Linked DNA regions of Caldivirga maquilingensis IC-167. The protein of the gene in region 1 binds, or shares a complex with, the protein of each later gene. Links are inferred from orthologs where the notes say so. Each region holds a gene or a part of one and is shown in the gene's direction. Other genes may lie near its edges. The genes, in order: rnhB and CMAQ_RS00215.

Region 1 (3,335 bases):
ATTACTTGAGTAAGATAAGGGCTTTAACACTTAACCATAAGAGGGTTAGCACAATCACCCTGTCTGAAACATACTTCAATAGAGATGAGGTTTACGGTAAATTAATGAACTATTACGATGAGGTATTCCTACTTCAGACATGTAATAGGGTTGAGGTTTACGTCTACGGTGATGATGATTCAGTTGCAGAGGATATGTACAAGGTTAAGGGTACCATAAATCATGTGGATAAATTAGTGGGGATGAATGCTGTGCGCCACATCTTCAGGGTTGCCGCTGGTCTTGAATCAGCGGCAGTGGGGGAGTCTGAAATACTGGGTCAGGTTGAGGATGCATTCAATGATGCTAGGAAGAGGGGGGCATTGGGTGGTTTACTGGGATTCACCATTGAGAGGGCAATAAGGACTGGGAAGGAGATTAGGAGCAGGTTCCCGGAAATCTCAATAGGGTTAGCAAGCATAGGCTCATTAGTGGCTGAGTACGTGCATAGGGTTAGGGGACTTAACTCAAGGATCGCCGTGATTGGGGCAGGCTCTATTGGATCCGATATAGTTAGGAGACTTGCTGAAAAGGGTTTCAGAAACGTAATAATTGTTAATAGGACTCTTGATAAGGCTAAGGCTGCGGCGTTAAGGTATGGATTCAACTACGCGCCCATTGACTCACTGAGAAGCGTAATAAGGGATAGTGATGTGGTTATCTTCGCCACATCAGCGACAAATCCCCTACTGCGTAGAAGGGATGCAGAGGAATTAAGCGGTAAACCAATAATAATTGATGTTGGGGTACCTAGGAATGTTGATCCGGAAATACCTGGCGTGGTTTCAATAGATGAGTTGAAGAATATTGAGAATGAGATCAGGGAGGGTAAGAGGAAGGCTTTAGATGAGGCAAGTAGGTTAATTGAACTTAGGCTCATTGAGTACAGGAGATTGTTTGCAAGGAGGGTTATAGAAGGTATGATAGGTGAATTAACTAAATGGGGGTTAAGCATCGGGGAGAGTGAGGTTAAGAGGGCTGTTAAGGCTGGTTTAATAAAAAATGAGGAGGATGGCGCAGCGTTAGCCGTTAAATCCACTGTTAAGAAGATTATGCTGCCCCTCCTCACTTACTTAAAGGAATTAGCCGAGGAGGATAAGTTTGATGAGGCATTAATAATAATAAGTGGAATTAAGGCTAAGCTTAATGGGGACGGTAAACAGTCTTGAGGCAGGGATAGATGAAGCCGGGCGAGGCCCAGTAATAGGACCAATGGTAATAGCAATAGTGGGCTGGAGTAATTCAGAGGCTGAGGGCATAGGGGTTAAGGACTCTAAACAATTAACCCCAAGTGGAAGGAGTAGATTATATAAGCTAATAGTGAGTAAGGCGCCATGCGTTAGGCATGTTATTGTTGAGCCCAGTGAAATAGATTATTACGTTAATAGGGGGTTACTGAACGAGCTTGAGGCTATTAAGATGAGTGAGCTTATTAAAGCATGTAGCGGGGTTACTAGGGTTTACGTGGATTCACCTGATCCTAACCCAAGCAGGTTTAGGGGATTCATTAATGTTAAGGACGTGGAGTTAATAGTGCTTAATCACGCCGATGAGTCAATACCATTAGTGTCAGCAGCCAGTATAGTGGCTAAGGTAATTAGGGACACTATAATAAGTAGGCTTAAGGAAACCTACGGGGACTTCGGGAGCGGTTACCCAAGTGACCCAAGGACCATAAGTGCCTTAAGGAGGTGGATTAATAATGGCACCTTACCACCAATAGTTAGGAGGAGTTGGAGGACTATTAAGAGAATGACTAATAGTAGGTTATTTTAGGGACTCACATAGTGTTGAATCGTTCTTAAGCCTAGATTCTGGGGAATTTTAGGAAGTAGGCTAATAATGATGCTGCCACTGGGATTGCTAAATTATCCTCACCACTGTAGGATTCAACAATACCGAGAGCTATACCTACTAAGTAAAGCCAGGTTAAGTAACTAAGACCCACTAATGCACCCACCACCAGTGAGAAAACTAATGCACCCATCACAATACCCTCAATTGTCGTACTGCTATAGGGCATCCTAGTCCTACCAATGAGGGAGCCGAATAATGCGCTGAACGTATCATAGAACATTAATGCCAACACCCCGTAGTATGCGTAGGTGTTAACCATTACGTAGGATACGTAAACACCAACCATACCCATTAAAACCCCCAGATACCCCCACTTCCTCTCATAATCCCTCTCAACACTCTTAATGAATTCAGTAAAGGTGTACTCAAGCTTATCCATTGAAGCCAGTAACTCCTTAACACTAGTCATATTTAGCACTTCAGCAACCCTCAGTATGTTTAACTTAACATTATTCCTAGCATCCTCAAGGGTACTTCTAATAACCACTGATATTAAGGGTTTCTTAACCTGGTATATGTATAGGAATGCTGCCCCTATCAACAGTATGGTGTAGTATATCTCAGTGTAGTTTTCCTCAAGCCCAATCACCAACGGTACTATCAGTAGAATGGATAATAGTAAGTGAATAAGCTTCCTGTAAAGCAATGCCCTAACCCTATTAATCCTGCTCAAGTTCTGAGCCAATTAAAATCACCTCAATTGGTTCACTATCCCTGGCTTTATTAATAAGATCCCTATTCAAATCCTTAGCAGCCTTATTGGCAAGAAGCATAATAGTGGCGTTATCAATGTACCCACTCCTCCTAACTATAATCCTCCTCTCATCAGTTAGCCTCAACCCACTTAACCCTAATCCAGTCACAATATCTATGCTTGAACCAGCTACAATAATCATTAAAACCAATGAGTAACCACTGGTAATCAACTTCTTGAAGTCATTATCCAAGTCTGAGGCAGCCTTATCGGCACAGCAGGCTATTATGCAGTCGCCTCTCTCAGTAATGTAATCATCCTTAGTAATCTCAATGGTGTTCCTATGAGTAGCCTTCACGTTACCATGACCCCTAGCCCAAATTACATCAATAATCATACGCAACGTCAATCCTCCGGAGAAAAAAAAGCTTTTAAATAACCTATCCTGCTTAATGATTCATGAAGAAACGCATAGTAGTGATTATGCTTCTCACTATGCTTACAGGGGTTGCTTTATTGACCTATGCCTTATCAGTAGTTAGGTTTGGTTTAGTGAACGCATACTTGGTAACGGATCCCAGCTCCTTCCAGAGTATCCTCATGAATAGTAATGGGAAGTACCTCCTCATAATATACGCTGATTCACAGTGCCCTGCCTGTAATTACCTTAAATCCTATGTACTAAGTAACTCCACGGTAGCTAGCTATGTTCAGAGTCATTATGTACCAATTTACGTGGACTTAG
Region 2 (3,290 bases), 1.7 Mb from region 1 along the record:
CTTGAGGTAACTTGATATTAATCTAGCTAGGTTACCGTTTAATCCCCTACCGGTTAAAGGCATGTTAACCACTGGTACTTGAGTTAGGTTAAGGGTTAATTCCCTTGATGGTGACAAGTACCTACCATACCCCATATCCCTGTGTATCTTCCTATCATTCCTATCCCTAATTCTCATTGATGGTGGCGCATTGAGAATAAGCATATTGCCTATACCTAATCCATTAATTAAACCATTAACCTCATCACTCTTCCTCATGATTATGACGTAGTTAGGCTTAATGGCATTAACCAAAGCCCTCTTGTACTCAACAGCCCCCTCACCCTCAACCCATCCATCAGTGTTAATTACAATGAAGTCCACTGATTCAATATTCTTTAAGTAATCCACTAGCTTAGCTACCCCGTAAACCGCCCTATACCAATTACCCTCAAGATTAGTTGAGCCTAGGAACACCTGCTTCACCGGACTCATGTAGCTTAAGTGAGTTATCTTACCACCCTTGAGTATTGAGCAGGACACAGTGGTGGGGGGTCCTAGGTCATTTTGACCTGGGTCAGCATCAACCACACCCACCTTTAATCCCATTGATGATGCCTTATTAACAAGTATTGTCGTTATGGTTGTTTTACCGGAATCCATAGCCCCCATCACCATTATTACTGAACCCTTTAATCCCATTGATAATTTACTATCCCATTCATCAATCATCTCCTCACCAGCCTTAGGCTTATCCACGAAGCCTCCCGGCCCAAGGACCACTGATAACTCAGTATCATTAATAGCCTTAGCAACAACCCTCCTAGCCCGTAATATTGTTATTCTTGAACCCTCATCATACTGTGCCCCAAGGATGTAGAGTTTGCCTCTTAAAACCTCAATCATTGCGGGTCCTTCTACTCTAACATACTCACCACCATTAAGCTTAACTTGATCCACGCCTCCTATAATACACTACTCCTTAAAAAGACTATTACAATATTTATACTTAACCTCTTACCAATAAGCGCCTCCATCATTTTCACTACCGGCCTTAATCAATAAGCGTATGCATGATAATGAATTACCCACTGAAATAATATCTGAACTCTTAACTATAGGATCCCTCTTGAATTACCAGTATTATTCTTTAATGGGCCCGTAACCTTAAAAAGGGTTATTGAGAATTATATTACAATGCCTGAGGAGAACGAGGAGGAGAGGAGGGAAGAGGAAGCTGAGACTGAGGAGGCAGAGGGTGAGACTGGGGGTGGTTCAATAGTTCAGGAGAGTGGGGAAAGTGGGGTTGTTTACACATTTACGTTTCCTAAGGGTAGGGATGTTAGGTATGTTTTCCTAAGTCTGGCTCAAGTTCTAAATGAGGCTTTATTCGTCATGAGTCCTGATGGTATTAGCCTCAAGGCTATTGATTCATCTAAGGTTTCCCTAGTGCTCCTTAACATACCTTCAACAGCCCTTGAGGAAGTTAACATAACTGACACTGTTAAGGTTGGTGTTCTATTTGATACCATTAAGAAGCTGGCTAAGAGAATTAGGGCTAAGGATAAAGTTGACATAGGTGTTGATAAGGGGAGGAACAGGTTCCTAATGATAATATACTATGGTTCTAAGGGGCGGGAAAGCGGTATGTATAGGAAATTCTACTTACCGATTGTTGATGTTACTCAGGAGGAGATACCGGAGCCGAAGATTGATTACCCTGTTAGGATACGGATGAGCATGGATGCATTCAAGGATGCCTTAACAATGGCTGAGGACATAAGTGACGCAGTCACATTCACCGTTGACCCAGAGTCATTCACCATAAAGGCCTCCGGTGAGGGGGGTAGGTATTATGAGGTTCAGTATCAAAGCACTGATGAATCCTTCCAGGAATTCTCAGTGAGTGAGAAGCAGGAGGCGTCCTATTCCCTTGATTACATAATGAACATGAATAGGCAAATGGCCCCAATATGTGAATACGTTACCATAGAATTCGCCACTAATAAACCCATTAAGTTAACCTACGAGTTCGCGTCAGGTTCATTAACATACTATGTAGCTCCAAGATCCCTGTAGTGAACTAGGCGACTATAATAGTATTCACTATCCTTTAATGACTCTACACTGGGTATATTATGGTAACGTTACTTTGTGATAATACCATAAGGTGTTGCGTGGTCTAGGCCTTGAACCTACATGCCTAATGCTGAATCAACAAGATCCCTAAATAACATACCGATTTCATATAGCTTAACTGTATCGTAGTGCCTTGGCCTACTTATTGTAGCTATGTATATGCCGTATTCCTCATGTTCACCCTCATTTGGCCCCGTGGGCTCACCGTAAGGTGAGAAGAGAATGAATGAGGAGACTCCGCTATTGATTAAGGAACCAATGGCCTCATCAATAGCTGAGTAAACATCGCATTTAATTAATTGATTACTATGTAGGAACCTATCTGGAGCCGTTATGGCTGCTATAACAGGTGTCTTTACTGCTGCATTAATTATAGCATCTACGACTTTATTAACCTCCTCCCTGTATGATGTACCTTGGTCGAGATTAATACTGTATATGCCGTATGTTGGGTTAGCCACCGGTATGTTAATTAATGTTGACCTGGTTAACTTAACTAAAGGCGCCGCAGAGGGGTCGCTTTGAGTATTATTAGTGGGCTCCATGTTCAGTATACTCCACCATGATTTATCAGGGTATTGAGGCCTCTTATTCTCAACCACACCCCTATCAACAATATTCATGAGTCTCGGTAATGCATTAAGTTCACATTCCGTGAAACTACCGTAACCAATACCGTTTATTCCAAGAAGTATGGGATACATTTAACTCACCTAGTCATTGAGGTAAGCCTTAATCCTATCTTGAAGAATCTTCTTAGGCACCACACCTATTACCTGGTCGATTGGTTCACCGTTCTTGAAAATTATGACTGTTGGTAGACTCATAACGTAGTATTTAGCCGCAATTTCAGGTTCCTCTTCAGTATTAAGTCTACCGAAACCCACATTAGGCATCTCAGCAGCCAGTCTCTTTATTATTGGCTCAAGCATGAAGCAGGGGGCGCACCAGGTGGCCCAGAAGTCAACTACAGCAACTTCATGAGTCTTAATGAATTCATCAAAGTTACTGCGATTCAACTCCACTACACCACCAGTATTGTTAACGTTCTTAATCATTTCCCTAGCCTTCCTTTCAAGTAGCTTATCTAATTCAGGGTCTTTGTCAACATCATTAGCCATGAATTCCCCCATGCCTAGTATTTAATAAGCCTTTTTCCGTCAACCACTACC

What was found.
Region 2: the proteins of rnhB (region 1) and CMAQ_RS00215 are in contact, whole or in part, in a crystal structure (PDB 3P83), measured with the Archaeoglobus fulgidus proteins. The link is inferred for Caldivirga maquilingensis IC-167 from one-to-one orthologs. Residues at the interface, in WP_010878125.1 of Archaeoglobus fulgidus: Ala74, Ile178, Ala179, Ile183, Arg190, Ser195, Asn196, Leu197, Arg198, Gln199, Lys200, Thr201, Leu202, Asp203, Phe205; in WP_010877842.1 of Archaeoglobus fulgidus: Val39, Ala42, Asn43, Val44, Ala45, Met46, Leu125, Asp168, Ser194, Asn218, Tyr219, Pro220, Ile237, Leu238, Ala239, Pro240, Arg241, Ile242, Glu243, Ser244.

The regions. Positions count from the first base shown.
Region 1 is NC_009954.1:1,803,897-1,807,231, reverse strand. What follows is about bases 1-3,000. They hold rnhB (ribonuclease HII), read left to right. Parts: upstream 1-1,185; coding sequence 1,186-1,815; downstream 1,816-3,000. Other genes in these bases: CMAQ_RS08885 (DUF371 domain-containing protein), read right to left, coding at 2,556-2,987; CMAQ_RS08890 (diacylglycerol/polyprenol kinase family protein), read right to left, coding at 1,847-2,581; CMAQ_RS08900 (glutamyl-tRNA reductase), read left to right, coding at 1-1,208. Also shown: CMAQ_RS08880 (thioredoxin fold domain-containing protein), read left to right, coding at 3,050-3,335. UniProt on the Methanocaldococcus jannaschii protein: Endonuclease that specifically degrades the RNA of RNA-DNA hybrids.
Region 2 is NC_009954.1:56,548-59,837, forward strand. The notes cover bases 163-3,117. They hold CMAQ_RS00215 (DNA polymerase sliding clamp), read left to right. Parts: upstream 163-1,176; coding sequence 1,177-2,058; downstream 2,059-3,117. Other genes in these bases: CMAQ_RS00210 (Clp1/GlmU family protein), read right to left, coding at 163-939; CMAQ_RS00220 (hypothetical protein), read right to left, coding at 2,175-2,822; trxA (thioredoxin), read right to left, coding at 2,832-3,117. In the rest of the region: more of CMAQ_RS00210, read right to left, coding at 1-162; more of trxA, read right to left, coding at 3,118-3,239; CMAQ_RS00230 (hypothetical protein), read right to left, coding at 3,279-3,290.